DNA from 3 places in the Undibacterium sp. SXout20W genome. Region 3 is predicted to be linked to each of the others. Evidence: predicted binding sites of a transcription regulator. Region 3 holds the regulator's gene; each other region holds the start of a gene.
The links. The regulator sigma-54, encoded in region 3, starts transcription at its own class of promoters, with help from an activator protein. The targets are predictions, from matches to a motif close to TGGCANGNAANCTGCTTT.

Region 1 (10,703 bases), on a different contig from region 3:
CGCTTAGGATTTGCAGGCGAGGAAAGTGCGGGCGCAACCTTATTACGGCGGGATGGCACGGTCTGGACGACGGATAAAGATGGCATCGTCATGGGATTACTTGCCGCAGAAATGATGGCTATTACTCGCATAACACCGAGCAAACAATACAAAAATCTTACGGATATCTTGGGACATTCTTCGTCCGGAAAGATAGAAGGTGTTGCTAGCACAGAACAGCGAGAATTCTTATCCTCACTCACATTTTCCCAATTGGCTTGTGAACAATTTGCAGGTGAATCTGCCATTCGTTCTATCACACAAGCACCTGGCAATCATCAAGCGATCAATGGCCTCAAAGTGATTACCCAAAATGCCTGGTTTGTCGTCCGTCCTTCCGGTACCGAAAGTCTCTACAAAATTTATGCTGAAAGCTTCCTGGGACGCTCTCATCTGCAAAGCTTATTGAACCAAGTTAAGGCGCTAGTCGACGATTTATTAGAGCGTGAAAGTGCCACACGGCATCCTGAATCAGATTGCGCCAGACCACCATCTCGGTTACATATTTAATCACGTCTTCAACCGCATATTCAACCGCATATTCCACCACCTACTCAACCTTGAATTTAAACCTTCAAGCTGGTGGACATCGTCTTGTCCTTCAATATGGACGTTAGCGTACAGATTGGTTCATGGAAAACATGTATATCTGACAGTTCGAAATAGCCAAACCTGAAGGGAATCTGCAATGAATCAAATGAGCTTGTCCCCGGAGATCCTTTACAACATCGATGCTTATTGGCGGGCTGCGAACTATTTATCAGTGGGACAAATTTATTTGTACGCCAATCCATTATTAAAACGACCATTATTGCTATCAGATGTCAAACGCATGCTGTTAGGGCATTGGGGGACAACGCCAGGGCAGAATTTTATTTATGCACACCTGAATCGGATCATTAAAAAATATGACCTCGATATGATCTATATTTCTGGCCCTGGACATGGTGGGCCAGCGGTGGTGGCAAATACCTATTTAGAAGGAACGTATAGCGAGATATATCCGCATATTACGCAAGATGAGGCGGGACTTCAAAAGCTGTTTTTACAGTTTTCTTTTCCTGGTGGTATTCCCAGCCATGCTTCACCGGAATGTCCTGGCTCGATTCATGAAGGTGGAGAATTAGGTTATTCCTTGAGCCATGCATTTGGCGCAGTGTTGGATCATCCTGATCTCATGGTGGCCTGCGTCATTGGTGATGGTGAAGCCGAAACCGGACCGCTGGCGACAGCGTGGCATTCCAATAAATTTCTTAATTTGGTCCACGATGGCGTGGTTCTGCCCATTTTGCATTTAAACGGCTACAAGATTTCCAATCCCAGTATATTGGCGCGAATTCCTCGCGTTGAATTGGAGCAACTCTTGCAGGGGTACGGTTGGTCGCCGTATTTCGTGGAAGAGGACATTCCAGAATTAATGCATGAGACGATGGCAAGTGTGCTTGATACCGTGATCGAAAAAATCCAAGCCATTCAGTATGAGGCGCGCACCATGGGTGAATTGCAGCGCCCGCGCTGGCCGATGATCGTTTTATGTTCACCCAAAGGCTGGACGGGACCAAAAGTGGTCGACGGACAGCAAATTGAAGGTACATTTCACGCTCACCAAGTACCGTTACAGGTTTCAGTCAGCGCACCACCTGAACATCTGAAAATGTTAGAAGACTGGTTGCTGAGCTATCGGCCGCAAGAATTATTTGATATGACCGGGAGATTGTTTCCTGAGTTGGCTGCTATGGCACCGACGGGCAATAGGCGTATGGGGGCGAATCCGCATGCGAATGGTGGCTTGTTGCTCAAAGACTTGGTGTTGCCAAATTTTCGTGAATATGCTGAAACGCTGAGCCAACACGGTATGCAAGGCATTGGCGATATGCATGTATTAGGCACCTTTCTGCGTGACATTTTAGTGGCTAATATGACGCAAAGTAATTTCAGATTATTTGGTCCAGATGAAACATTATCCAATGGGCTAGGGGATGTTTTTCAAGCTACATCCAGGCAATGGAATGCCAAAGTGTTGCCTGGCGACGAATTTCTCGCGAAAGATGGCATGGTGTTGGATAGTATGTTGAGTGAGCATCAATGCGAAGGTTGGCTGGAGGGTTACCTGCTTACGGGGCGGCATGGCGTATTTACCTGCTATGAGGCATTTATTCATATCATTGACAGCATGTTCAACCAACACGCTAAATGGCTGAAGGTTGCAGCGCAATTGTCGTGGCGAGAAAAAATCGCGTCGTTGAATATTATTTTGACCTCGCATGTATGGCGTCAGGATCACAATGGTTTTAGCCATCAAGATCCGGGATTTATTGACTATGTCACCAACAAAAAAGCATCGATCATCCGCGTTTATTTGCCTCCGGATGCGAATTGCTTATTGTCCGTGATGGATCATTGTCTACGTAGCCGGCATTATGTCAACGTCGTCGTCGCGGGCAAACATCCAGCGCCGCAATGGTTAAGCATCGAAGCGGCAGTCACTCATTGTACTCAAGGCATCGGTATTTGGGATTGGGCGAGCAATGATCAGGGAGATACGCCTGATGTCGTGATGGCATGTTGTGGCGATGTGCCAACCTTGGAAACCTTGGCGGCGATCTCAATCCTTCGTGAGCATTTACCATTACTAAAAATTCGCTGCATCAATGTCGTTGATTTGATGCGATTGCAGCCATCGGCGGAAAATCCTCATGGCCTCTCTGATGCAGAGTTCGATATTTTATTCACCACGCATCAACCCGTGATCTTCGCTTTCCATTCTTATCCTTGGTTGATTCATCGTCTCACTTACGACCGGATCAACCAAAGGAATATCCATGTTCACGGCTATCAGGAAGAGGGGACGATTACAACGCAATTTGATATGACTGTGCTCAATGAATTAGATCGCTTTCATTTGGTGATGGATGTTATCGATCATCTTTCGCAAGCGTCTGAAAAGAGTCGAGATCTGAAGCAATTGCTGGAGCGAAAATTAGTAGAGCATGTCCGATACATTCGTCAATATGGGGAGGATATGCCAGAAATACGTAATTGGACTTGGGCTAGGCACACCGAGATTTCCCCTGGGAATTAAATGATGAGCAAGATTGAAGAGCTGGAGCTGCAGGCATACAAGAATAATATTACCTCTGATGTAGCGGCATTATTAGACAAATACCGGGCCATATTTACTTGGAATATTCCTGAGGTTGATATTCATTATGTTGAAAAATTAGTACTCGATGAAATAGCAAAAACTGTGGAGCAACTGACGTCCGATCTGAAGCACGACGAATAATAGAAGAGGTAGATTTATGTTGAAACAATCAATGCTTAAAACAGTGCAGCATTTATTTGAAGGGCATAAGGGTATTTTGGCAATGGATGAAAGCAATGTTACTTGCAATCTGCGCTTTTCTCAGCTCGATATTCCGCAAAATGAGGAGCATCGGCGACTTTGGCGTGAGTTAATTATTACAACGCCAGGTTTGAATGAATCGATAGGTGGCGTGATTCTTTTCGATGAAACTGTTCATCAGCATCAACTGGATGGTACCGCCTTTTTAGACTTATTACGTAAAGCGGGGATTTTATTTGGGATTAAAGTTGACCAGGGGATTCAACCTCTGGCATTACATCCCTTAGAGAAAATCACCCATGGTCTTGATGATTTGCGTGAACGCTTACACCGTTATGTCGCACTTGGTGCCGTATTTGCAAAATGGCGTGCCACAGTAACCATAGGTGATGAACTTCCAACTTCAGCGGCAATAAGTGCCAATGCACATTCGTTAGCCCGCTATGCTGCATTGTGTCAGGAGCTAGGGTTGGTGCCCGTTGTTGAGCCTGAAGTTTTAATGTCTGGCTCACACACAATCGAACGATGTCAGAGTGTCACAAAGGCATTTTTGGCCGCTGTATTTGAACAGCTCAATCAGCAGGGTGTCGAACTAGAAACGATGATTTTAAAACCTAATATGGTTTTACCCGGTGCGGCATGTGGGGATCAGTCCAGCGATACTGAGATAGCGATGAAAACCTTAGATTGTTTGCTTCATACGGTGCCTGCGGCGGTACCAGCGATCGCCTTCCTTTCTGGTGGTCAGTTTTCAAATCAGGCATCGTCTCGCCTCAATGCCATAAACCTTCTCGCCCAACAGGAGCGAGGATCTGAGCGGGAAAAAGAAATTCCATGGACATTGGCATTTTCCTTTTCCAGGGCAATACAATCGTCCGCAATGACATTGTGGCGCGGATTTCCCGGACAAGTCTCCATCGCACAAAACGCTATTTTGCAGCATGTACAGAATAATCAACTCGCGCGCAGAGGGCTTTATATCGAACCGTCACCGGCATCAATTGACTCAATGGCAACGCCAACATCAACGGCAACTTTCGTATGACGGTCGCTCAACCATTACGTATCTTTGTCATTCGACATGGCCAGACTGCTTGGACAGCGTCTGGACAATACACTGGCACAACGGATATTTTGCTTTCACCAAAAGGAAAAATAGAAGCGCAAGGCTTACGGCAAAGTCTGCGCAAATACGTCTTCTCTGCAATTTTTTGTAGCCCAATGAGAAGGGCGCGTCAAACTTGCACTTTGGCAGGTTTGGCGACGCATGCAATTGTTCGTGATGATCTTGCAGAATGGAACAATGGTTGTGATGAAGGCTATACCCCAGAACAAATTCAACTTGCTCGCCCGGGCTGGCGTTTTTTTAGAGACGGCCCTGATGGTGGTGAAACCTTAGAGCAAATAGAACATAGAGCAGACCGCTGCTTGGCTGACTTTAGCGGTATGGAAGGTAACATCGCCGTGTTTTCGCATGCCCATTTTTGTCGGGTATTGGCCGCAAGATGGATTCACTGTTCAGTCAGTGACGCACAACATTTTTTGTTGGATACCGCGTCTTTCGGTATTTTAAGTTACGCACACAATGATCCAACACAGACTGCGATTGCAATGTGGAATTCAGCTGCTTTAGAACGACGTCTGTTGTAGATGCCGTGGGCTAACACCTGGTTTAATATTTGAAATCAATTCGATCGTAATAGAGAGAAAAACTTCATCTGCTGTAATTGGTCAGATGAAGTTTTTTTAACTCAGGATGCAGTTTAACGTGCCCCTTTGAAGTGCTTTTGGCCATCATTTTTGTGACGGCCGATTACTTCTTCTTGTTCGCTTTTTTCTTGCAACGACTTAATGCCAGATTTTCGCTGCGATGAAAGGATCTTTTTATCGTCCTTTTTTTTGCTGATCGTCAGAATTTCACGTTTTAGGGAATCAATGTCTTCATCGACTGAATAGTGCTTGGCTGATCCCTTGAGGAGACGCGGAATTGGTTTGCTATAATCAGTTGCTTTGTTTGTGTTTGAAATGCTCATCATATTCTCGATATAGTGGCTATGCTCAACTTGGGCAGGTGCGCAAAAAACGTGAGAAACGGCACGTTCTTTTTTACGCAAAATAAAAATTACATCGTAATTCGGATTTTATCTTTCACGTGCTTAACGCCGGGCGCATTCCATGCTGCTTGCGTAGCCAGATCACGTTCTACCCAGCTATGTGTAGATCCAGCAAGGGTGACCGTGTTACCGTCAACATGAACAGTGATATTGGCACTTTCTGTTTTTGCCAGACGCTTTAACGCTGCTTCAATATCGGTCTGAACTACTTGCGCCGCAATTGAAGGAGTTAAATTGACGTCATTGCTGACGCCAGTGACACCCATTAAGTGACGAACAGTATCTGCCGCAGCATTACGTTGATATTCCCATTCGACGTTGCCAGTCAAGGTTACCCATCCACCTTCAACCATGACCTTGATGCTATCTTGTGGAAGATACGATGCCCACGAAAGAACATTGGCTACCGTCCGTGCAATATCTGCGTCGTCTCGTTTGCTTGAACCAGGAAGTTCCACATCAATTTCAATCGCCATAGCATCAACGCCAACAACGCGTCTTGCTGCCCGCTCAGCATTCCATTTTTCGACGAAGCTACCAACATGACCGGATAGCGTGACAACACCATCTTTTACTTCGACACCAATGTTATTCGAAGGAAGAGAAGGATCCCAGTTAAGTTCCGCGATTACGTCCCGTTTTAAGTCAGTGGATGTTTTCATTAAAATACTCCTTGATGGATAGAATATTTATTCTTAAATTTCTCCTCTTTTCTGTATGTACGTTGCCACTCTTTGATTGCTGTTTTTTGATTGTGTGTGTTGCCGAACAGATCACGAAATGCGCCTATTTTATAAGTGATCTAAGGCCGCTAAAGAAATGGCGGATCGCTGATCAATGTTTAAAACAGGGATGAATAAAATGAAAAAAGCACCGTATGTCGTCGGTTTGATAGTCGCTGGAAATCTAATGATGGCGCCGCTGTGCATGGCACAAGTTGCGGGGTCGACCACTTTGTTGGGCGTTACCGTCGTCGAGTCTCGTCAGGTAGCGATGGGGTGGAGTGTGAAGAAAAGCATTTTTGGCCGCGACGTGTTTAATGATGCCGGCATCAATGTCGGTAAGGTTGAGGATGTCATTATTTCGCCTGAGAAAAGTGTCTCTTATGTCATTCTCAACGTCGGTGGGTTTATCGGTATTGGCGGTCATAACGTGGCCATTCCCATTTCACAGATCGTAGAGCAAAGTGGCAAATTGATTTTGCCTGGTGCGACTAAGGAATCGATTATTAACTTACCTCAGTTTGATTACGCCATTGACACCGCCAAACGAGATGCCTTCATTGCAAGAGCAGATAAAGACTTAGCTAGCGCGAAAGAAAAGGGTGTTGAGCTGCAAAAAAAATCAGCGGCACTAAATGGCGAAGCGAAAGTTAAGCTAGATAAGCAGTATGCAGCTTTGCAAGAACTCATTCAGACAACAGAGAAAAAACTCAACGAAATGAAACGAGCCGGTGCTGCAAGATGGCAAGAATTTGAAAACGATTTGAATGCAGATTTAGCGCATCTGAAATTAACGTTGTCGAATTTGAGTATTTAAGACATCTGGCTCCACTAATTACGCTCAGTTTGAACGTTCCGTAACAACGGATGAATTTATTCACGAAAGCTTCGTATGAGTTATGCAAACTTCATGGTGAATCTGGAACTTGGTCTGGATAACCATAACCTGATGAATATCGCTGGACAATTGGCTGAAGTTTTTGAAGCCAATATCATCGGTATTGTCGGCTGCTGTCCCATGATCATGCCGTATGGTGATGGTTATATCAATGGTGATTTAATGAAGGAAGAGTTGGATCAGTCGCAAGCCGAGATTGTTGCACTAGAGGCTGAATTTCGTAAGTCACTACGAGCAAGAGCCAATCATCTTGAATGGCGTTCATCAACTATTTGTTCATCGATCGCTGATTTTGTCGCAACTGAAGCATCCAGCGCTGATGTACTTATTGTTACCGCCTCGGAGCACATAGAATCCGGGACTACACGGCATATGAATAACGGTGACGTACTGTTGCAATTGGGACGCCCAATGTTGCTCGTCCCTAAGGATTACCGCCAATTACACTTACAAACGATTATGATCGCCTGGAAAGACACGATGGAATCCCGGCGTGCCGTCTACGATTCATTGCCACTGCTTAGATATGCCAGCAAAGTATTTTTGATGGAAATAACGTCGAAGGAAGAACAAGCGTTAGTTCAAGCTCGGCACCAATTAGTGATTGAATGGCTGGCGATACATCAAATTAAAGCGACTTCTCTGGTCATCGTTGGTGATGGCGATGAAGCCGAAAAATTGAAGTCAACAGCATTAGAAATGAACGTCGATTTATTGGTCGCGGGTGCCTACGGTCATAGTCGCTTAAGAGAGTGGGTAATTGGTGGTATGACCAGAGAAATAATGTGTTCACAAATTTATTGTTCCTTGATCTCACATTAATCGGTAACTCTTTTATTCGCTTGATTTGATAATCAAATATCTTTCACATATTTAGAAAGTTCGCTATGCATATCGCAAAAAAAATTGAAATTAATAAGCAATCTATTCGTCTCGCCGCAAAAAACATTGACGACGGTGCAGTCACAGCGGGCTACAAAGCTGATAGGGACGATGTCATCAAGATGCTCAATGAGGCCTTAGCAACTGAGCTGGTGTGTATGCTGCGCTATCTACGCCATTATTACACTGCCGTTGGACTGCATAACAGACCGGTGAAAGCTGAATTCTTGCAACACGCTCTGGACGAGCAAGACCATGCGTATGAACTTGCGGAGCGCATTGTGCAACTGAACGGTAAACCAGATTTTAATCCTGAAACTTTATTGTTGCGTAGTCATGCTGAATACAATGAATCCAATAACATTCATGACATGATCAAATCAAATTTGGTTTCCGAACGTATTGCGATTGAGACCTATCGCCAGATGATAGAAAATTTGGCAGATACCGACCCAACAACTAAAAACATGTTGATTGGTATTATGACGACAGAAGAAGAGCATGCGGATGATATGCGAGACTTGCTATCTTGATTTCGCATATCGACCGGATTGATTGCGTGTCATGTTGTAGCTTTTTTCCATGATTCTTTTCGCCTACTGTCGTTCATGCTTGTTAGCAAAAGGACAGAATTCTTTGATCCTCTATCTTGTTGGAAGATTCTCTGTTTTTATGGGGCGCAGCCACGTTAACTGCCTGCGCGCTTCTCCTCGCTAATCGGCCATTGATCAGAGCTTTACAAGTAGGTATCAGCGATCAGAACAGATCAGAACAGATCAGAAATTTCATCAAAAATGTCAGTAGGAATATGACGGTTTTGTGAAAATGCGTCGATTTTTTTTACAGAAAATAGATTATATCTTTGTCATCAAAATGTCATAAAAAGACAAGTCCTTGTTTTGCAATCATAAATACTTAAGTTGAGTTCGATGGCATCTTTGTTGCTTATGGACACAGTGCTTCCTTAACTTTATTCCATTTTTATGAAATCAAAACTCTCAACTGTCGCTCTTTCTTCGATTGCATTACTAGCCGCTTCACCTAGCGTCTGGGCAACACAATTTCAAGGTTTTCAGGCTGGTAATCTGGTGATTAGTACTGTTACTAATCAAGCGCCTGGCTTTCAGAATTCTGGCCTTGACACGGCGTCTTCCATAACGCTCATGCAATTTGCGCTAGGCGCGGGCGGTACATCTTTGACTGCGAATGGCAGCCTGGTATTACCACAAGTAGCCAGCGGTAAAAATTCTGCCATTTCTGGCGAATATGGCTCTGCCTCCGAAGGCATCTTGCAGAGGTCTGTCAATGGTCAATATCTTACGATCATGGGTTATGGGGTGAACGCTGCAGCATTCAACGCCGCTGCAGCAAATAATGGTAGTACCCCATCCGCCTACGGTACGATGGCATTAGGGCAGACTAATAGTGTCGCAACTGGCTCTAACATATTTGTACCCCGCGTAGTGGGTTTGATTAATGCAAGTGGAAATGTCGATACCACGACAGCATTGACCGGTGTGTTTAATGGCAATAATCCACGCAGTGCTGCGACAGTTGATGGTAGCTCGTTCTATATTTCAGGACAATCTGGTAATAAAACTGATAATACTCAAGGCGTATTTTACGCAGGCAAGGGTTCGACAACGGCGACGCCGATAGATACCAGTACCGATACACGTGTAATTTCTCTCGTTAATAACGGTAAAGGTAATATGCTTTACGTTTCACGAGACTACAATCCACCAGGCGGCGGTGGTCAAAACTTTACCAATGTTAGTTCGCTCACTAATACGACTGGTGGTCTGCCAACCAACTCTACAGGATTGATCACCACCCATATTACGCCGCCAGCCAGTGCAAATTCTGTCGGAGGAAATAATGGATCTATTACGGTCAACACTGGCAATCAAAACGGCGTAAATAACTCACGCCTCGGTAAATTCGTTTATCTGAGTCCTGAGCAATATTATTTTGCTGCAGCAAATGTGTTGTATGTTGCTGATAGCGGTGCGCCTAAGAACGGTAGCGCAGGTGCCGCTGCGTTGGGTGAAGGTGGTCTGCAAAAATGGGTCAATAGCAAAGCTGATGGAAGTGGTACCTGGACACTTGCTTATGACTTGGTGAATGGTCTGAATTTGGTGAATAACGCCACTGCGAATTCTAATACTCCTACTGCAGCAGGTGTAACTGGTCTGTTTGGCTTGACCGGCGTTGTCGTTGGTGGTCAGGCCGAATTATTTGCCACCAGCTATGGTCTCAACGAATTATCGCCCAGCTTTCTGTATGAAATCACAGATACACTGAGCAATACGACCATTGCGAGCGCTTCTAACGAAAAATTTACTACGCTTATTAGTTCCGCAGCACTTAATGGTGCCGATATTCGCGGCGTTGCGTTTTCGCCAGTACCCGAGCCAGAATCGTTTGCGCTTTTCGCGTTGGGGTTGGCTGGTTTAGCATTTGTTCGTCGTAAAGCGTTCAAGCGGTAGTCGCATTTTATCTTCTAAGGAAGCCGGTTATGAACCGGCTTTTTTGTTTCCAAAATAGAGTACATAGAAGTCATCGTTGGATCTAAGTGCAAGCGCAGGTAAATTTACCACGGTCATCGCTTCTTACAGAGATCGGCGGGTTACCTCGTACAACGGTAAGGTTGCCGATAATAGTGCTTTAGTGCGATCATAAATCATTGGCGGATTCAATTT
Region 2 (10,703 bases), on a different contig from region 3:
GGTAGAATCGTACGCTACTCATTTGCAATTAAGACGAAGCGACTTGCCTTACCCTATCACTATGAATGCCCCTGTCAAAGAATCTGAGCTCTCTCACCAGGCGAAAACGCATTGGCATGCCAGCCTGCAATTGGGATTTGCGGATGATGCGGGTACGACGCGTTTGACAGAACGCCAGCATAGCGGCCCCTTGCGAGTTCAAAAACCTTTGTATCCAGAAGGTAACCGTATTTGTCATGCGATTGTGATTCACCCTCCAGGTGGCGTCGTTGGCGGTGATCAATTGCAAATCACTGCACGTGTTGGCGAAAATGGCCACGCCTTGATTACAACACCCGGTGCGGCGAAATGGTATCGGAGCAACGGTCATATTTCTGGTCAGACAGTCGATTTGCATGTCGACAATAATGCCCATTTGGAATGGTTGCCGCAAGAGACGATTTTCTTTAATGATGCCACTGTCCGCTTGCATCAAACGGTACATTTGAGTGGTAATGCCAGTTTTATTGCCGCTGATATTTTGTGTTTTGGCCGTACTGCTTCAAATGAAATTTACACTAGCGGTGAAATTACGCAATATAGTCGTATTTTTCGCGATGGCAAAATAATCTGGCACGAGCAGGGGAGCGTTAATGGTGCCAGTTCAGCAATGCATAGTCCATTGGGGCTTAACGGTAAATCGGTATGCGCTATGGTTTTGGGCTGCGGCGAATTATTGAACACTGACCAATTGAACCAATTACGTGAACAATCCAGCGGCTTGATTCGATCCCGTGAGCCTGATGCCGTCTGTGGTGTCACCCAAATGAAATCAGTGATCGTCGCACGTTACCTGGGCAATTCAAGTGAACTTGCAAGGCAATGGATGCAATTAGTCTGGCAGCATGTGCGTCCAGTCATCAATCACAATGCAGCGGCGATACCGCGTATCTGGAATACTTGAGTATTGGTGCAATTAGGAATTAGAAATTAGAATTTAGAATTTAGAATTTAGAATTTAGAATTTAGAATTTCTAATTTGAGCGTTATTTTCTGCTTGCACAATCCACGTTGTGCCGCTCAGAACGTCAAAACCACCTTTGAGGGGGCGTACATCCTTAAATCCCATTTGTTTGAGCGTATGCGCTGCATGAACGGCACTGGCGTCTCCCGGGCAGGCGCAGAAGGTGATAATTAATTGTGCCTCTGGAATATGTTCCAGATTTTCGCCAACCTTATTGACATTCCGTACTAATGCTTGCGGGAAGATGCCAGTTTCATCGATCAGCGTCTGGCTACGAAGATCAATCACGTGAAAAGGGATTTTTGTTGAACTGAGATAGGCTAATTCCTCAATGCTGATATGCGGGATATTGGCCAGTTGGTCGAAGCGCCGCTTTTGCCAGATTTTCCAGACCAACCACCCTGAAAATAGGAGAACAAACACGCTGGCGATTTGAATGCCGTGTTGTTCAAGCACACCCATGGTCGCACTGATTTGCGCTTGTAAAGCAAAACCAGCCAACAATGCAATTCCTGCCCACAAGGACGCACCGATTGCCGATGCGAATAAAAATTTTGCGCGTGACATACCCAAGGCACCAGCAACGGGTGGTGCAACAGTTGAAAAGCCTGGTATAAATTTTCCAAAAACCAGCGACCACATACCCCATTTGATAAAGCGCGCCTCAGTTTGATTCACACATGATCCGGGATTGATCGACATCTTGCATAGCAACTTAAGCACCCTATAGCCAAATATTTTTCCTGCCTGATACCAGATTAAATCTGCGATCAACGAGGCTGCGACTGCTGCCGCCAGCATGACTCCCAAAGCAAGTAATGACGATACGTGGCTCGCATTCAGCATCATGGTTGGAACCGCGGGCACGGGCAATCCTAACTGTTGCAGCAAGACATTCGTAAAAATGAGCATGCTGCTATTGTTGGTGAGAAATTCATTGAGCCAGAGTGTGGGCATAAGAGGAGTTTATTGAAGGGCTGATTTAAGAGTCTGATTTAAAAGCCGTATTTAAGAGTCGTATTTAAGAGTCTGAATTAAGAATCTTATTTAAAAATCGTATTTAAGGGTCTTATTTGTAAAGATTGAAATGGTTAAAGATGGCTTACTTAGTCATGGTCTTCATCGCGATCATTCGATCGAACCTGATTGCCTGTCCCGTCATCGGCTTTGTCGCCGCCGGCGCCGAGTGCGATCATGTTGCAACTAGCCGCACCCGCTGCTGGCGCAACCTTGCTGCCAAATAACAATTGCGTCCCACATTGTGAGCCAAACATGAGCTCTTGATTATGTCCAACATCGACGACCTCATATCGTTGGTGCATTGGCAGACGTTGGTCGCCTGCCAGATAGGATTCATAGTGCCAGTATCCACGTGCGCGGCTAATGCGGGTTGGACCTTCTGCTTCTGCTCCACAGGATTTGTCTAATACCCGATGATTCGGGTCATTATCAGCGGTGCCGGCTAAATAAGTTACCTGACGTTGCAAGTGACGCTGAAACAGCGCAATACCATTCATTGTGCCAGCATAGGGTACCATGTGCTGCATGCCATAACGGTAATCATCGTAGGCTGGGCAGACCGCCAGATCGTATACTTTAAAGCCATTCCCTTGCGGACGTTCAGGCGTGAAGTAAAGGTATGACGAAGGATTGGCGATCACATAACGCAAATCCATGCCTGACTTACGTATTTGCTCATCAACATGATTAAGGACGGCATAACGGTGCACCAGTTGGCCGCCACCGGAATGTCCGGCTACTGTGATTTTTTGTAATGCTGGATAGCGTTTTTTATTTGTTAGCATCAACAAGATATCGTCCAAGACCGTCAGTGAGCTGAGCCCGTTCTCAGATCCTGCGCCATCGACCGCATTGTCGCCACCGCTCCAACCCTGAACCGACCAAATTGGCATATGATCAAAGCCTTTGTTTTTATCAGGCACGCCAGGGAAATTTGGCGCAATGATGAGAATTTCATCCGCATTACGTCCGGAATTTTTTAAAAGTTGCATCGCCGATGTAAAGTAGTCATCGCCATTCCTTTGAATACCATGCTGAACGATAATGACTTCTTGTACTTTCGACTGTTGCAGGCTTAAATTCTGACTCGCATACAAAGGAAAGTCATATTGGTGATGACCATCAGAACCAAGGTGAACACGCTGCCATTGCGGTGTATCGTCAGCCTTACTGGCGCTTCCACACAGCAGTCCAAGTGTAGCTAAGCAGGTCAGGGCATGTTGGCGGAGGTTCATATTGTTTCTTCCAGAATGTATTGCAGCATAAAGTTAAGAAGCATTATACAAATACCTTGAACGTCACGTATTTGTAGTGAAGATCTTTTTTGGTCAATGCCTTCTGATGGTCACTTCTGCGTTTTAGATCGAAGGCACAGAGCTGACGCACAAAAAATGTCAAAATTTGCACCAAAATGCAACATTTGTTACTTCGCACAACGATGATCGTAGCAGAATGGTGCATAAAAGCTGGTTTGATTTTTGCACAATAATGGATGACTGAAAAATTGCTGAAAGAGGTGGCATATGGATTTAACTCCACGAGAAAAAGATAAATTACTGATTTTTACCGCCGCCCTGCTTGCAGAGCGGAGAATGGCACGTGGTTTGAAATTGAACTATCCGGAGGCTGTCGCACTGATCAGTGCGGCGATCATGGAGGGCGCGCGCGATGGTAAAAGCGTCGCGCAATTAATGTCCGACGGCACCCGGATACTGAAGCGATCTGATGTCATGGAAGGCGTGCCCGAGATGATTCCGGATATTCAAATCGAGGCTACCTTTCCTGATGGAACAAAACTCGTGACTGTTCATCATCCCATCCCTTAGGAGTTGCCATGATACCTGGTGAAATGTTGATCGCCGATGGCGATATCGAACTGAATGTCGGCAGACCTACCGCAAGTATTGTCGTCGCTAACAGTGGTGACAGACCGATACAGGTGGGCTCACACTTCCATTTTTTTGAAACGAATCCAGCCTTAAAATTTGATCGCGACGCCGCCTATGGGATGCGCTTAAATATCGCAGCTGGCACTGCAGTGCGCTTTGAGCCCGGTCAGCAACGCACAATTGAACTCGTGGCATTGGCAGGCGAGCGCGTCGTGTATGGCTTTAACGGACTGGTAATGGGTAAATTGAAAGGTGCACCATGAAGATTTCTCGTCAGGCTTATGCAGAAATGTTTGGCCCAACTACGGGCGATCGCATACGTCTTGCTGATACAGACCTGTTTATTGAAATTGAAAAAGATTTTGCAATCTATGGCGAAGAGGTCAAGTTTGGCGGTGGAAAAGTCATCCGTGATGGTATGGGACAATCGCAAAGAGCCCATCGCGACGTCATGGATACCGTAATCACCAATGCTGTTATTCTTGATCATTGGGGAATCGTGAAAGCCGATATCGGCTTGAAAAATGGCCTGATTGCCTGCATCGGTAAAGCGGGTAATCCTGATATTCAGCCAGGCGTTGATATGGCGATTGGCGGTGCGACTGAAATTATTGCTGGCGAAGGCCTGATTGTTACCGCCGGCGGTATTGATTCACACATCCACTTTATCTGTCCGCAGCAAATCGAAGAAGCCTTAATGAGCGGTGTGACAACCATGCTGGGTGGCGGCACTGGCCCCGCAGTCGGGACGGCAGCAACGACCTGTACCCCGGGACCGTGGCATTTACATTCAATGTTGATGGCAGCCGACGCGTTTCCTATGAATTTGGGTTTTTTGGGTAAAGGCAATGTCAGCGTGCCGTTACCCTTAGAAGAACAAATTCGTGCCGGTGCAATTGGGCTCAAGCTGCACGAAGATTGGGGCAGCACGCCGCAAGCAATCGATAATTGCCTGACTGTGGCTGATCGTATGGATGTGCAGGTCGCCATCCACAGCGACACCTTAAATGAAGGCGGCTTTTTAGAGCATACCTTAGCCGCATTTAAAGACCGTACTATTCACACTTTTCATACTGAAGGTGCAGGCGGTGGGCATGCGCCAGATATTATTGCGGCAGTGGGGGAGGGGAATGTGTTGCCATCATCCACCAATCCAACGCGGCCATACACGGTCAATACGCTGGATGAACATTTGGACATGCTGATGGTTTGCCATCATCTTGATCCGGCAATTGCTGAAGATATTGCTTTTGCAGAGTCGCGTATCCGTCGTGAAACGATTGCGGCTGAAGATATTTTGCATGACATCGGTGCTATTTCTATGATGTCATCCGATTCGCAAGCGATGGGGCGGGTTGGTGAAGTAGTAATGCGAACCTGGCAAACTGCGCATAAGATGAAGCAGCAGCGAGGATCGTTAGCGGAAGATGGCGCTGGAAATGATAATTTCCGTGCCAAACGTTATGTCGCCAAATACACGATTAACCCCGCCATTACGCACGGTATTTCGCATGTCGTTGGCTCACTAGAAGTTGGAAAAATTGCCGACATCGTTTTATGGAAACCTGCCTTTTTTGGCGTTAAACCCTCGATGATTTTAAAAGGCGGGATGATCGCTGCCGCTCAGATGGGTGACCCAAATGCCTCCATTCCGACGCCGCAACCAGTGCATTACCGCATGATGTTTGGTGCCTTTGGTGGTGGTTTAAAAAAATCATTCACTTTCGTCTCACAAGCAGGATTTGATGCTGGCCTGGCTGAACAATTGAAGCTCAATAAAACATTGATACCAGTAAAAAATACACGCCACATTCGTAAGCAAGACATGATACACAACGGCTTAGCGCCAAAAATGGAAGTCGATCCTGAGACCTACGAAGTACGCGCCAACGGCGAGTTATTGGTCTGCGAACCGGCTAAGGTGTTGCCGATGGCACAGCGTTACTTTTTGTTTTAACCGAATCGATGTCGTAAGAATCAATTTCTCATCATAGGAAACTGTAACAACAATGCTGACACTTCATACAAAGACAGAAAAAGCAGAAAAAATTGATGGACAATTAATTTTGCCCTACGAACTACGCGAAAAATCGCGCTTGCGGGCAAATTTGGTGAGTGGCGAAGATGTCGCCGTATTTACGGTGCGTGGCACCGTGATGCGAGATGGCGATTTGATGCTCGGTAATGATGGTCGCGTTATTCAAGTACTCGCCGCGCCGGAGCCAACTTATAAGGTTGAATGTGATCATGCGTTTGCCTTATTGCGCTGCGCGTTTCATCTCGGAAATCGTCACACCCAGGCGCAACTTGGCGATGGTTTTTTGCGTATCCGAAAAGATACGGTGCTTAAAGAAATGTTGCAAGGACTCGGCGCTACTGTCAGCGAGGAGATGGCGAGTTTTGAGCCTGAAGCAGGCGCATATGGCGGTGGTCATCATCATGCAGGGGATGACATGCATCCACATAATCCTTTGGCGCCGATTCCTGTGCGGCAGCGTATTCATCGCCCTTCAGATAAAAGCTGAACCATGCAATCGGCAGCTTTACTCCACTTATTGCAATTAGCCAGTCCTTCGTTGCCAATTGGTGCTTATAGCTATTCGCAAGGCTTGGAGTCCGCGATTGAACAAGGCTTGGTTAAGAACGAAGCGACGGCCAAAAATTGGATTGTGCAGTATTTACATGAAGTGGTCGCGAAGTTTGAAGCGCCGATTTTATGGCGCCTGTTACAAGGGTTTGAACAGCGAGATAAGGACAAAGTCAGCCACTGGAATTCTCTTTTTATCGCTGCCCGCGATACCGCTGAGTTTCGTGCTGAGAGTATTCAAATGGGATACTCTCTGGGCAAGTTAGTTGGCGATTTGAAAATCGCTGACGCCGCGTTGCTGGACATTTTGTTGGCGCAATCAGAATTACCTTTGCCAACGTCGCTCGCTTGCGCGGCGGTTGCCCTCGAGGTACCACCCGAATCGGTGATTTTGGGTATGCTGTTTTCGTGGGCAGAAAATCAAGCCTTAGTTTGCGTGAAATCGATTCCTCTGGGACAGGTTGCCGGACAACGTTTACTCTTGTCGTTACGTCCAGAATTGGAAATTGCAGCAGCGTTAGCAACGCGATTACACGATCACGAATTATCTAACTGGTCACCAGGGTTATCGCTCTTATCAATGCAACATGAAGTGCAATATAGCCGTCTTTACCGATCATAAGTGCAAAAATTAAAACCAAGAAGTGAGAACAAATGAATACAACAAAGATAGAACCTAACCCGTTGCGTGTAGGGATAGGCGGGCCAGTCGGTTCTGGTAAGACAGCTTTATGCGAAATGCTGTGTAAGTGTATGCGCGATGACTATGAAATGGCAGTCATTACGAACGACATCTACACCAAAGAAGACATGGAGATTCTTTTACGTGCAGATGCTTTACCTGCAGAGCGATTGATGGGTGTTGAGACCGGTGGTTGCCCGCATACTGCGATCCGTGAAGACGCATCGATTAATCTCGAAGCCATCGCACGTATGAGCGCTGATTTTCCTGATCTGGATTTAATTTTGGTGGAGTCTGGTGGTGATAACCTTGCAGCTACTTTTAGCCCCGAATTATCCGATTTGACTATCTACGTCATTGACGTTGCAGGCGGTGAAAAAATTCCGCGAAAAGGTGGTCCTGGCATTACCCGTTCTGACTTATTGATTATCAATAAAACGGATCTGGCACCCCATGTCGGTGCTAATCTCGACATCATGGCGCAGGATGCCAAGCGGATGCGGGGAGAGCGTCCATTCGTATTCACAAATTTACGAACTGGCGATGGTCTTGAAACGGTCGTTAATTTTATACGCCAGCAAGGGATGCTGGATGTTGTTCAAGGCTAATTTATATCTTGTCTATTTTAACTAAGATTCAGACTGCAGTAGTTCAGGCTGCAGTAGTTCAGGCTTCAGTATTTTCTTAAAAGATGTGAAAGCGCGATTGCCTTACACTCAACAATGCCTGGCAATGCCTGGCAATGTCTGGCAATGTCTGGTAATGACTAGTGAATTCTAATAATGGCAATTGCGCATGCTAAACCCCGTCATTATTCGTCATCTTCTATGGCTTTAGGCATCACCCAGCTCGCATGTAAGGTGGGCAAAGTGGTTAATAGGCTGACGATATAAATCAGGATGCAAAGCAAACTCCAGAGTACCTGTTCTCGCTTTAAAGTACTCAAGGTTGCTGTTGCTGTCATCGCGATCATACAAATAATGGCCGCAAACGTCGTTGAGGTATAGGTAAAGAAATAAGCATTCTTTTTAATTCGCCATTTCTTTATCTCTCTCATCCAAAAAATCATTAGGATTAAATGCTTGCTTGATGGGACCAAACGGCTGCAGAAGACAGCCCGCCATAAAGCAAAAATCTAAGGCGAAAAATTTCCACATCGTAGTAGTAGGGTAAGCGAAAACACTGGCAATAACGATGGTGTTGATTGCCACCAATATAAGCGGAAGCACTTTTAGCGGGCGACGTCGGATGCGCTGTTCTGTCAGTTTTGGTATCCCAGTCCAGATCACCAATCTATCCAAAAAACGGATGACCACATGTTCCTGGGACGGCTCCGTCTCCTTCCCCATCTGGGTATTGAAATTAGTTTTCATGTTGGGTTTGTTGTTTAAGAGAATTGGCGATCAATGGAAATGGCTGAAACGAAAAAAGCATATCGATGCTGACGTCAAAGTGTTGGGCAATTTTCATTGCCAGTTCCAGACTCGGTTTGTAGTCACCACGCTCAAGATAGCCGATAGTCTGGTTATTCACACCAACTGCTTCAGCGAGCGCTTTGCGCGATATATTGCGCTCGGCACGAAATACAGAAATTCGATTGTATATTTCCACAATAAGTAATCTATGAATGATGATTTATTGTGATTACACAACAAAATGATGTGTAAAGTCAATCTACTTTCTTAAAGCGAATAAGCCAGAATTTTTATTTTCAATAAAATCAAAGTTGAATTTGTAAAATATGAGCCCGATGTACGGCTGTCCTGGCTTCCACAGTTTGTCGAAATTATGCCGATTTCGTCATTAGCGTCGATTGCAACTGTCAAGACTAAGTGCTTTTGGTCGATCTACAATGCTGTATCGATTTAGATTTGAACCCTCAACATGATCAACCGCCGGTAGCCCCGGGAAAACAAGGAGACGACGATGTGGCATGGTGTGATACCCGCAGTAACAACTAAATTTACCCAGGACGACGGGCTTGATTTTAACGAAATGGAGCGTTGCTTTCGCTATCTGATGGATGCAGGTTGTGATGGGTTGATTGCCTGCGGTTCCTTGGGTGAAGGACCATTGCTGTCACATGCCGAACGTATTGATGTATTGAAATTAACCAAGTCTGTCACTGCAAATAAGCCAGCCATTTTGACGGTAGCAGAAGCGGCAACCCGCGACGCCTGTGCATTGGCAGAGAAGGGCGCGCGCGCTGGCGCTGATGGCTTGATGGTCGTGCCAAGCACTATTTATCATAGCAATCATAAAGAGACGGTAGCAACTTTGCGTGCTATTGCAGCGGCGGCTGATTTGCCTATTATGATTTATTCCAATCGTCTCGCTTATCGAGTTGACGTTACCACCGATATGTTAGAAGAGTTAGCAGACGATCGCCGTTTTGCAGCGGTCAAAGAATCGTCGGATGATATTCGTCGCACGACAGAAATTATCAATCGTCTTGGTCAGCGCTATGCCTTGTTTACAGGCGTGGACAATCTGGCATTTGAAGCGTTGACTGCAGGTGCGGTTGGTTGGGTGGCAGGTCTGGTCGTTGCTTTCCCACATGAAACAGTGGCGATTTATCGGTTGATTCAGGTGGGTCGCTATGCTGAAGCCTTAGATATCTATCGTTGGTTCCGTCCTTTGCTCGATCTGGATGTTTCAACTTACCTGGTACAAAACATTAAATTGGTCGAAGCCCTGGTCATTCATTCCAACGACAGAGTTCGTGCACCACGATTGCCACTGGAAGGGGAATTGCGTCAGCGGGTAGAAAATGTCGTCCAGACCGCGCTAAAAAATCGTCCACTTTTACCTTCGTTCTCCTAAGAGGTTTGATGCGCCCTCATTCTGATGTCATTGTCATCGGTGCCGGCATCGTAGGCGCCGCTTGTGCTTTGAGTCTGCAAAAGGCAGGCAGACAGACACTGTTAATCGATGCCGCACAACCCGGCTGCGGTATTACTGCTGCTGGGATGGGGCATTTAGTGGCATTGGATGAGAGTGCGCAGGAACTGGATTTGTGCCTTTACTCATTAGGTCTGTGGCGTCAGTGGGTGGAACAACATCCGGGCATTGGTCAAGTCGTGCAATCAGGTACTCTTTGGGTCGCAGAGAATGAACAGCAGCGTATCGAAGCCGAGGCGCGTGCTGAACGACTCAATGCGCGTGCATGGCAAGCAGACCTATTGAATACAGATCAGCTACGACAACTTGAGCCTTCCTTGCGGCATGGTCTTGCCGGGGCGGTCAGAGTGGCGGGCGATAGTGTGGTTTATCCTCCCATCATCGCCCATCATTTAGCGCAAGAATTACAAATGTTTGGCGGTGAAATTCTGTGCGGGCAACGCGTGATGTCGCTGCATGATTCTTCAGGAAAAACGTCCACTGTCTTGTTAGAAAATGGTCAACATTTATCGGCACAATACGTGGTCGTTGCCGCTGGACTTGGCGTTGCAAATTTATTATCGGATATGCCTGTCTTTCCGCGCAAAGGACACTTAGCCATCACCGACCGTTATCCAGGTC
Region 3 (10,703 bases):
TAATTCGGGTAACAGTTTACCAACACAATGTGATTTGTTACTCAACACCACGGTATGCAAACGAATTTGCATATTTTCTGGACTATCGGTGGCGTCACTGACACCGTGAAAAAATCCCCGTAAAGATTCGTATCTGGCGTCACGTGCTGCCTGCACGCGATGTACAACTCGCCGTAAGGGTACGCCAAGCAAAACAAGCGCATGAGAAGCGAGCATCAAACTCCCTTCCATTAACTCGGGCACGACTTCCGTCGCCCCAGCGGCCTTGAGTTTATCGAGATCAGTATCGTCGTGGCTACGAACAATGACTGGCAAACTCGGGTTCAGTTCAGTCACAAAATGCAGAATTTTCAATGCTGATGCCGTACTGGTATAAGTAACGACCAAGGCTGCAGCCCGATTGATCCCTGCCGCCATTAAACTTTCCCGGCGCGCAGCATCGCCATAGGAAACATGATCGCCGGCCATTTGGGCTTCCTGAACGCGGTCAGGATCAAGATCGAGAGCATGATAATCGATATTTTCTTCGCTCAACAACCGTGCCAAACTCTGCCCGCTACGACCAAAACCAGCAATGATCACATGCTTCTTGGCGGTCATCGTGCGTGCCGCAATCTGCGTCAGTGCCAGTGATTGCATCATCCATTCATTGCTTGAGAACTTCATTACAATCACATCTGATTTAGCCAATATATATGGCGATGCCAACATGGATAAGACCATCGAAGCCAGAATCACTTGTATCAAATTGGCATCGATGAGATGTAAATCACCCGTCTGATTTAACAACACAAAGCCAAATTCGCCCGCTTGTGCCAATGCGAGACCTGTCCGCAGAGAAACACTCGTTGAATTACCAAACATTTTAGCCAAACCGGAGATCAGCACTAACTTCAATAACATGGGGCCAACGAATAACAGCAACACCATCCAGATATTATTCAAGACGACCGCTAAATTGAGCAGCATACCTATCGTGATAAAGAACAGGCCAAGCAACACGTCCCGAAACGGTTTGATATCTTCTTCAACCTGGTGCCGATATTCAGTTTCAGAAATCAACATGCCAGCAACAAAAGCCCCTAGCGCCATCGACAGCCCCGCTTTGTCCGTCACCCAGGCCGCACCAAGCGTGATCAGCAAGAGATTCAACATAAATAACTCTTGCGAACGCCGCTTAACAACAATTTTGAACCAGGTTCGCATTAGCTTTTGCCCAAGAAACAACAAAATCACTAATACCAAAATCACTTTTGCGCTTGCCCAGGCAAGCGTTTGCAAAATATTGCCCGAATGCGTCGCCAGCGCTGGCACCAATATTAATAAAGGAACAACTGCTAAATCTTGAAATAACAAAATACTAATGATTTGTCGTCCATGCAGACTCTCTAGCTCCAATCGCTCGGTCAGCATTTTTGACACGATTGCGGTCGACGACATTGCCAAGGCACCTCCGAGTGCAAATGCCCCCTCCCAGCCGATCTGAAAAAAACGGGGTAACCACATTGAAGCGCCCCAAGCCGCCAGCATACTGATCAAAATACTCAGAACGACCTGAGCCAGACCAAGACCAAAGACTGCCTTACGCATTGCCATGAGCTTAGAAAGCGAGAATTCCAGTCCAATTGAAAACATCAAAAAAACAACGCCAAATTCCGCCAACGTGTGGGTAACCGCGCCATCTTCGGCAACTTTTAAACCAAATGGCCCAATCAAGATGCCCACAGTAAGATAGCCAAGAATCGGCGGCAATTGCAGCATGCGAAACGCGACCACACCAAGAACGGCGGCGGCTAACAGGACTAAAGTGATATCTAGTGCATTCATACTGTGCATTATTGCCGATTTATGAGAACCAACTGTCGTTTTCATATGCTAAATTTGCATTTTAGCAATACTAATTTCAGTTATTTCTAATTGATTTCTAATTGATTTTTAATTTATTTCTAAATTTATTTTTAAAATTATTTTTAAATCATTTTTGCCTGATTATAACTTCGTTACATCTGGCAAAGTTTTTGCTTTAGCGATTTCGTTTATACTGTGAGGATGAACGATTTGAACGCATCCCCACCTCCAAGCACATTGACGGCGACTGACGACGTCATTGAAAAGGCAGCACTACGTGCCGTGCAATTAGCAACCGACACGTTACAAATTGAAGCTGATGCTTTAATTGCATTACAAGCTCGTCTCAACCAAGAAGATGCCGCCGGCTTTGCTCAAGCAGTACGTTTGGTACTCGCGTGCAAAGGCAGAGTTGTTGTGTCAGGTATCGGCAAATCCGGGCACATTGCCCGCAAAATCGCCGCCACCTTTGCCTCAACTGGCACGCCAGCATTTTTTGTTCATCCAGCTGAAGCAGCTCATGGCGATTTAGGCATGGTCACACCACAAGACGTGTTCATCGCCATTTCCTATTCAGGTGAAGCGGCTGAACTGATGTCCATTTTGCCAATCATTAAACGTTTAGGCGTAAAACTCATTTCCCTGACCGGCAATCCAACGTCCAGCCTAGGGAAAATTGCAGACGTCCATTTAAGTCTGCAAGTTGACAAAGAAGCCTGCCCGCTCAATTTAGCACCAACTGCCAGCACAACGGTCACGTTAGCATTAGGGGATGCCCTTGCTGTCGCCGTATTAGACGCACGCGGCTTCAGGGAAGAGGATTTCGCCCGCTCGCATCCAGGTGGCGCATTGGGAAGAAGGCTACTGACCTATGTCAAAGATGTCATGCGTACAGGAGATGCTATTCCGTGTGTCGCTCCGGATACAAAGCTTACCTCTGCCCTCCTTGAAATCACAAAAAAAGGAATGGCGATGACGGCTGTTGTCGACACAGACCACCATATTGTCGGCGTCTTTACTGATGGTGATCTGCGGCGACTGATGGAAGGTGCTTGTGATTTCACGCAAATCAGCATCGCTGACGTGATGCACACCAAGCCACGCAGCATTCGCGCAGATCAACTCGCCGTCGAAGCCGTTGAGGTAATGGAAACTTATCGCATTAATCAATTACTCGTCACCGATGCACAAGGAAAATTAGTCGGCGCCTTACATATTCACGATTTGACCAGAGCGAAGGTGATTTAATGACTGACGCAACGACGAAAGCAGCCGCCATTAAGCTGATGATATTTGATGTCGATGGCATTTTGACTGACGGGAGTTTGCATTTTAGCGCCGACGGCGAAGCACTAAAAACCTTTAATGTTCTTGATGGTCAAGGTATTCGTCTATTGCAAAAAGCGGGGATCGCTACAGCAATTATCAGTGCACGACAATCCGCCATCGTCTCGAGGCGCGCCTCCGACCTTGGGATTACCCACGTCCGTCAGGGTATCCACGACAAAAAAACGGCATTTTTTGAGTTACTGGCTGAATTGAACTTCGACAGCAAAGAATGTGGTTTTATCGGCGATGATGTGATTGATTTACCCGTATTGAGCCGCGTAGGATTCGCGGCCAGCGTACCAAATGGACATCCGGAAGTTCGTTATCGCGTTGACTACGTGACAGTTGCGAGCGGCGGCAAAGGTGCTGTCCGCGAAGTCTGCGATTTTATTTTACAGGCACAGAATAAATACCAATTAGTTCTATCTGAATATTTAGCATGAAAGCGCAAATCACTATAGACCGGGCACGAATATGGATTGCAGTCGCAATCCTGGGGTTTATTGCGCTTGGCAGTTTTTGGATCGAAAATGCATTCCGCCAACGTGGTGTAGAAGATGCGCGAAAATCCATGATCCGTTTGGAGCCGGATTATTATGTTGAGAAATTCAACTTCATACGACTGTCTAATAGCAGTAAAGCCAATTATCATTTGACGGGCGAAAAGCTGATTCATCTTCCGCGTACCGATCAGTATGAGATTACCAATCCACGGATTAATAGCTTCGCTGACATGCGTCCGCCAGTAACTATCATTGCCGGACGGGCCATTGTTGATCAAAAATCTGACACCGTACATCCCAAGCGTGAACACGATGTCGTGCGTTTATATGACAACGTACTAGTTGAACGTCCGGACGGTGAAAATTCCCATGCAATGCGACTGGAAACGGATTATCTGACGCTTACACCGGATGATGACCTCATCACCTCAGATCATCAAGTCACTTTATTTACCGAAGGTATAGAAGCTCATGCGGTAGGTATGGTCGCCAACAATTCCACCCAGCACTTGGAGTTACTGAGCAAAGTACGTGCACGTTTAAAAAAACGTGGTAGTTGACAACTTACCTGACCAGACAAAAATTTAGAAAGTACATCATGCGCCTGACTCTCAATTCATCACTTCAAATTGTGAGCTCCATCCTGTTTGTGGGCCTGGGCTCATCGTTCGTTTTGCCTGCGTACGCAGAAAAAGCAGATAGCCAGAAAGAAATGGTTATTGAAGCAGAACATTTGACCAGCGATGGAAAATCGAACATCACAACGGCCACTGGCGATGTCCTGATTACCAAGGGAACACTCACCGTCAGAGCAGAACGGGCAATTGCGAGCAAAACACCAGATGAATTCCAACATGTGAAGTTCTTCAATAAGCCCGGCACCAAAGTCACTTTTCGTCAAAAACGGGACGGCGGCTCGAATCTTTGGGTAGAGGGCGAAGCTGAACGCGCCGAATATGACGAAAAAACAGAATTTGTAAAATTCATTGGTAACGCTAAAGTTCGCTATCTCGACGGTAAAAAAGTGACTGACGAACAAGAGGGCGAATACCTCTCGTATGACAGTAAAAATGATATTTTTGTCGGCACTAACGCAAGCAATGGTGCCGCCGTCTCTGGTGGTGGCAGAATTCGCTTAACCATCCAACCCAAAACCGATAAATAAAAGCGACTTAAGCAAACTAAGATGCAAACCAATAACTCTCAAAATATTAGCACGCTAGTGGTTAAAGGCCTTAAGAAACGCTACGGTGCGCGGCAGGTTGTCAGAGATGTCTCTCTGTCGGTCAAAAGTGGCGAGGTGGTTGGTTTGCTCGGCCCCAATGGCGCTGGAAAAACGACCTCGTTTTATATGATCGTTGGCCTTGTTGCATCTGATGATGGACGTATCAGTATTGACGGTACGCCAATGTCTGGTTTAGCGATCCATGAGCGCGCTGTACTGGGCTTATCTTATCTCCCCCAGGAAGCCTCTGTATTTAGAAAACTAACCGTCGAAGAAAATATTCGGGCAGTTTTAGAGCTACAAAAAGATAATAACAAAAAGTATTTATCTAGCGACGAAATTCAACGTCGGCTCGATGCGTTACTCGCCGATTTACAAATTGAAAAAATTCGTGAAAGCCAGGCCTTATCTTTATCTGGTGGTGAACGGCGCCGTGTTGAAATCGCCAGGGCGCTAGCAACTAATCCACGTTTTGTTTTATTAGATGAACCATTTGCCGGTGTCGATCCGATCGCCGTGATTGAAATTCAACGGATTGTTCGCTTCCTCAAAGAACGTGGTATTGGCGTCTTGATTACGGATCACAATGTGCGTGAAACCCTGGGTATTTGTGATCATGCCTACATCATCAATCAAGGTGCCGTTTTAGCAAGCGGAAAACCAGAAGAAATCATTGAAAATGAATCAGTGCGCCGGGTTTACCTTGGAGAGCATTTCCGCATGTGACGGAAAATATCATGAAGCAAAGTCTCCAGCTACGCACCTCCCAACATTTGGCGCTCACGCCACAATTACAACAATCGATACGGCTGTTGCAATTGTCGACTCTGGAATTACATCAGGAGCTGGAAAGCTTATTGATTGAAAATCCGTTATTAGAGCGTGTGGACGACCCGATGGATAATGCAGTTCGCCTTTTGGCTGACGGCGCAATCAATAGCGCCAGCTCAACGCCTGATGCTGGCATGGAAGTATCAAATGGCCAGGATAATCTCAACAATGGAGCAGAATCACCGTCAGACAACGAATTTACCGTCAATGACAGTGTCAGCGCCAACGAAGAGGAATGGAGCTTCAACGAGGCGCCCAATGGCCAATACAATGCCGAAGATGATGACGGACATCGGCAGTTAGAGGCTGCCCACATCGGCCTGCGCGAGCATTTACTCGAACAGATGCGGCTAAGTTTGCGCGAACCGCGTGACCTGGCTCTGGTGGAATTAATCATCGATGCGCTTAATGATGATGGTTATATGACGGAAACTTTAGAAGAAATTCATGCTGGTCTGCCCATCGATCTGAGCGTTGAACTTGAAGAATTACAGTTCGCGCTGTCGATGCTACAGAGTTTTGATCCGGCCGGTGTCGGCGCCAGAAGCCCATCAGAATGTCTGGCATTGCAGATCAAGCGTTTGCCACATATTCCGTTTGTGACCCGCCGTCTCGCATTGAATATTGTTGAAAATCAATTAAATTTATTTGCGCAACGCGACTTCACGAAATTAAAGAAAATTTTTGACTGTGATGACGAAGATTTGCGCGAAGCACAAATTGTTATACGAACATGTAAACCACGGCCAGGTAGCGACTTTGCGAAAACCAGTTCTGATTATGTTGTGCCTGACGTCATCGTTAAAAAAACGGCTGACGGTTGGCAAGTAGTGCTCAATCAGGATGTCATGCCTAAACTACGTGTCAGCAGTATGTATGCGAATCTGATGCGGCAACATCGTGGCGAAAGTGGGCTTAGTTCGCAGTTACAGGAAGCACGCTGGTTAATCAAAAACATGCGGCAACGCTTTGAGACAATTTTGCGCGTTGCACAAGCGATAGTAGAAAGACAGCGTAATTTTTTTACGCATGGTGCTGTCGCGATGCGCCCCCTTGTTTTGCGCGAAATAGCTGATACACTAGGATTACACGAGAGCACCATTTCTCGTGTTACGACCCAAAAATACATGTTGACCCCACATGGCATGTTTGAGTTAAAGTATTTTTTCGGCAGCCATGTCGCGACGGAAACCGGGGGGGAAGCATCGTCCACCGCGATACGAGCACTCATCAAGCAGTTGATAGGAGCAGAAGACCAGAAAAGCCCACTCTCTGACAGTAAAATCGCAGACATGCTGGGTGAACAAGGCATGGTAATTGCACGACGTACCGTCGCCAAATACCGCGAAGCCCTGAAAATCCCACCAGTGAGTATGCGTAAATCTTTGTAACATCGTCCTTGTATTTACGGTTTAAATTGCTATATATGATTTAGCTCAAAACATTTCTAATGAAACGAGCTTATCGTTATAGCAAGCAACATTACCATAGGAGCACAGTATGAATCTCACCATCAGTGGACATCACGTCGAAGTAACTCCTGCAATTCGCGAATACGTACATACCAAGCTGGAACGAGTCCGGCGTCACTTCGATCAGGTCATTGATATTGCCGTCATCTTGACGGTAGACAAGCTCCGGGAGAAAGAGAAACGTCACAAAGCCGATATTAATCTGCACATTAGCGGAAAAGATATTCATGTTGAAAGTCTGGCACATGATTTATATGCAGCTATCGATGCACTGGTAGACAAACTGGATCGTCAAGTGATTAAACACAAAGACAAAATCCAGGAACACCACCACGATGCCATCAAACACATGCCAGATCCGGCTTCGGCATAATTGCCACCTCCTGATTTATCAGGAACACTAAAACAAGGACGCTCTATAGCGTCCTTTTTTATTTGTTTCAGGATCAAAACTTTGCATTTCTAAAAGTCGTGACGACAACTCAAGTGAAGCATAAAATAGATGCTTCAACACGATCATTTTATTGGTACTCCTATGAGCGAATTCGTCGTCACCTCAGTTAAAAATCATATTGGCTTCATCACACTCGACCGCCCCAAAGCACTCAACTCTTTATCACTCGATATGGTACGTGCCATCACTGCCAGCTTGCTACTATGGCGTGACGATGACGATGTTCGCGCTGTGTTCGTTCACAGCAGTAGCGAAAAAGCATTTTGTGCAGGTGGTGACATCCGATTTTTTTATGATGTTGGCACTGCGACACCAAAAGGTGATAGTGCGCTGTTGGAAGATTTTTTTACTGAAGAATATGCACTTAATCATTTAATTCATTTTTATCCAAAACCGTATATTTCCCTGATGAATGGGGTTGTTATGGGGGGTGGCATGGGCATCGCACAAGCTGGGCCTGATTGTTCATTACGAATCGTTACCGAGCGCACTAAAATGGCAATGCCTGAAGTCAATATTGGTTTATTTCCAGATGTGGGTGGCGGCTACTTTTTGTCTCATACACCAGGACAAATCGGCACCTATTTAGGCTTAACAGGCGACATCATCGGTGCTGCCGATGCACTCTATGCGGGTCTGGCGGATGTGTTTATTCCAACATCTGAAATCCCTGCCCTGATAGACTTCCTAGGTAATAACGAAGCGGCAGATCTGCGTAAAGCAATTCACGAATTTGCATGTCCTTATGCAGCACAGGTTGAGCCTTCGCATAGCAAACTTGCTACACAGCGTGCCGAGATTGATACACTATTTTTTGGCGATAGCGCTAAGGACATCACTCAAAGGCTCGAAGAGAGCGATAGCGCCTTTGCTCAGACCACTCTGGCAACGATGGCTAAACCCTCGCCTTTACTCATCAGTGTCACTTTGGAACAACTGCGGCGCAGCGCTAGCATGTCGGTCTCAGATTGCCTTCGCATGGAAAGAACGATGGTGCGCCACTGTTTCAAACATGGTGAGGTTTTAGAAGGTGTACGTGCTTTGGTCGTCGACAAAGACAATCAACCGCAGTGGTCTCCAGCCAATTTATCGGACGTCACGCGCGAGATGGTATTGGACTTCTTCTCACCCGTATGGCCAGCATACGCCCACCCATTGCGCTCGTTAATCGGATAAGCAGATAAGCGGTTGAGCGGTTGAGCGGGTAAACGGGTCATTGAGTTATAGCATCATGCCTGTATGAATTGACATTGGTCGTTAATACCAAATCAGTCATCGGGTTAGCGGTTGCGCTAACCCTTACCTTCAGTGACACGACGACGTAGCGACATAAACTAAAGAAGGAACGATTGTTCCATTCCCGCCGCCAACAAGCGGGAACGCTACCGCAAGATGCCAGAACATCAATGCTGCGCATTTCCTCCCAGATACGCCGCCTTCACTGCCGGATCATTCTGCAAACTCGCCGCCGGTCCATGAACTGAAATCCGCCCATTCTCCAGCACATAACCGTAATCAGCAACCGCCAACGCGGCAGCGGCAAACTGCTCGACCAGCAACATCGTCATGCCTTCTTGTTTGAGACGCTGAATAATCCGGAACACTTCATCCACCAGAATCGGCGCCAATCCCATTGACGGCTCATCGAGCAAAATCACTTCCGGATTTAACATGACCGCACGTGCCATCGCCAGCATTTGCTGTTCACCACCCGACAAGGTACCAGCAAGCTGATCACGACGTTCACGCAAGCGAGGAAACAACTCCATCGCCTTTTGTAAATCCGTGTCGATATCGCCACGGCTACGCGCGCCTGTAAAACGAGGAAATGCACCGAGCAATAAATTGTCTTTGACCGACATCGTGGCAAACACCCGTCGACCTTCTGGCGAATGGGCCAGACCAGCGCGGGCAATTTTGTGCGAATCAAGTCCGGTAATGTCTTGCCCTCCAAGATGGACGCTGCCTTCTTTCGGCTTTAACATGCCCGAAATCGCGCGCATCGTTGTCGTTTTTCCTGCACCGTTCGAACCAATCAGCGTCACCACTTTGCCTTTTGGAACAGACAAAGAAATACCATGCAATACCTGCACTTTACCGTACGCGGCGTGTAAATTTGAAATCTCTAACATATGGTTCTCCTTACGCCGTTGCTACTGGATGGGCTGTGCCACTCAACTCTTCGCTGACGCTTCCGCCAAGGTAAGCCTCAATCACTTTTGGATCCGCCTGGACTTCGGCTGGCTTGCCTTCACAGATTTTTTGACCGAAATCGAGAACCGTGACAGTATCGCAAAGCGACATGACCACGTCCATATGATGCTCAATCAGAATAATCGTGATGCCGTGTTCGCGGATTTTACGAATGATAGCGATCAGCTCTTTAATGTCCGGCGCTGTCAGACCCGCGGCAGGCTCATCAAGCAATAGCAATTGTGGATTCAAGCCTAAAGCGCGACCAATTTCCAGCAAACGTTGCTTACCGTAAGGAAGATTCCGTGCCTCTTCATTAGCCAGATCAGATAAGCCAACAAAGTGTAAGATGCTCGCCGCGCGTTCTCTTGCGGCACGCTCTTCACGCAGATAACGTGTTGTATGCAGCATCGCATCAAACACGTTACTACGGAAGGTGCTATGCAGACCGACCAGGACGTTTTCAGTGGCCGTCATTTCACCAAACAACTGCACATTCTGGAACGTCCGCGCAACACCACCCAAAGCAATGGCAGATGGCGTTGTACCTGAAATGACGCGTCCTCCAAATTCAACCACACCATCCGTTGGTTTATAGATACCGGTTAGTACATTCATCATCGTACTCTTACCGGAACCATTCGGACCAATCAATCCATGAACCGTGCCTTGGGCGATTTGCAAATCAACGTGGTTCAATGCTTTCAAGCCACCGAACTGCATCAACAACTGGCGGGCACTCAGCAATACGCCGACACGCTCACCACCGGCATTAGCAATCGCCAGAGACTCATTCACTGTCGTTCCATCAGTGCGAGCGATCAGGTGGCGGGGGCCTTTGCCAAACA

Region 1: a site for sigma-54 is predicted at 8,932-8,949, ahead of ACO0K1_RS11980 (PEP-CTERM sorting domain-containing protein). Genes of this name have one in related genera too.
Region 2: a site for sigma-54 is predicted at 3,479-3,496, ahead of ACO0K1_RS14235 (urease subunit gamma). Genes of this name have one in related genera too.

Annotation. Positions count from the first base shown of each region.
Region 1 covers NZ_JBMPPH010000020.1:61,344-72,046, forward strand. The annotation lists gene ACO0K1_RS11930 (phosphoglucomutase) at 1-549, shown strand, start outside; gene ACO0K1_RS11935 (phosphoketolase family protein) at 728-3,121, shown strand; gene ACO0K1_RS11940 (hypothetical protein) at 3,122-3,325, shown strand; gene ACO0K1_RS11945 (class I fructose-bisphosphate aldolase) at 3,342-4,430, shown strand; gene ACO0K1_RS11950 (histidine phosphatase family protein) at 4,427-5,035, shown strand; gene ACO0K1_RS11955 (hypothetical protein) at 5,149-5,421, opposite strand; gene ACO0K1_RS11960 (BON domain-containing protein) at 5,508-6,161, opposite strand; gene ACO0K1_RS11965 (PRC-barrel domain-containing protein) at 6,361-7,038, shown strand; gene ACO0K1_RS11970 (universal stress protein) at 7,114-7,941, shown strand; gene ACO0K1_RS11975 (ferritin-like domain-containing protein) at 8,007-8,534, shown strand; gene ACO0K1_RS11980 (PEP-CTERM sorting domain-containing protein) at 8,985-10,490, shown strand; partial or broken gene ACO0K1_RS11985 (IS30 family transposase) at 10,697-10,703, opposite strand, start outside.
Region 2 covers NZ_JBMPPH010000029.1:24,974-35,676, reverse strand. The annotation lists gene ACO0K1_RS14250 (urease accessory protein UreD) at 1-943, shown strand, start outside; gene ACO0K1_RS14245 (VTT domain-containing protein) at 998-1,960, opposite strand; gene ACO0K1_RS14240 (hypothetical protein) at 2,110-3,258, opposite strand; gene ACO0K1_RS14235 (urease subunit gamma) at 3,547-3,849, shown strand; gene ACO0K1_RS14230 (urease subunit beta) at 3,858-4,175, shown strand; gene ureC (urease subunit alpha) at 4,172-5,869, shown strand; gene ureE (urease accessory protein UreE) at 5,922-6,437, shown strand; gene ACO0K1_RS14215 (urease accessory protein UreF) at 6,441-7,121, shown strand; gene ureG (urease accessory protein UreG) at 7,154-7,789, shown strand; gene ACO0K1_RS14205 (hypothetical protein) at 7,993-8,238, opposite strand; gene ACO0K1_RS14200 (hypothetical protein) at 8,210-8,554, opposite strand; gene ACO0K1_RS14195 (helix-turn-helix transcriptional regulator) at 8,544-8,792, opposite strand; gene ACO0K1_RS14190 (dihydrodipicolinate synthase family protein) at 9,108-10,004, shown strand; gene ACO0K1_RS14185 (NAD(P)/FAD-dependent oxidoreductase) at 10,013-10,703, shown strand, end outside.
Region 3 covers NZ_JBMPPH010000002.1:49,555-60,257, reverse strand. The annotation lists gene ACO0K1_RS01940 (cation:proton antiporter) at 1-1,872, opposite strand, end outside; gene ACO0K1_RS01935 (KpsF/GutQ family sugar-phosphate isomerase) at 2,086-3,096, shown strand; gene ACO0K1_RS01930 (KdsC family phosphatase) at 3,096-3,620, shown strand; gene lptC (LPS export ABC transporter periplasmic protein LptC) at 3,617-4,240, shown strand; gene lptA (lipopolysaccharide transport periplasmic protein LptA) at 4,279-4,845, shown strand; gene lptB (LPS export ABC transporter ATP-binding protein) at 4,867-5,631, shown strand; gene ACO0K1_RS01910 (RNA polymerase factor sigma-54) at 5,643-7,127, shown strand; gene hpf (ribosome hibernation-promoting factor, HPF/YfiA family) at 7,237-7,581, shown strand; gene ACO0K1_RS01900 (enoyl-CoA hydratase/isomerase family protein) at 7,744-8,838, shown strand; gene ACO0K1_RS01895 (ABC transporter ATP-binding protein) at 9,066-9,794, opposite strand; gene ACO0K1_RS01890 (ABC transporter permease subunit) at 9,805-10,703, opposite strand, start outside.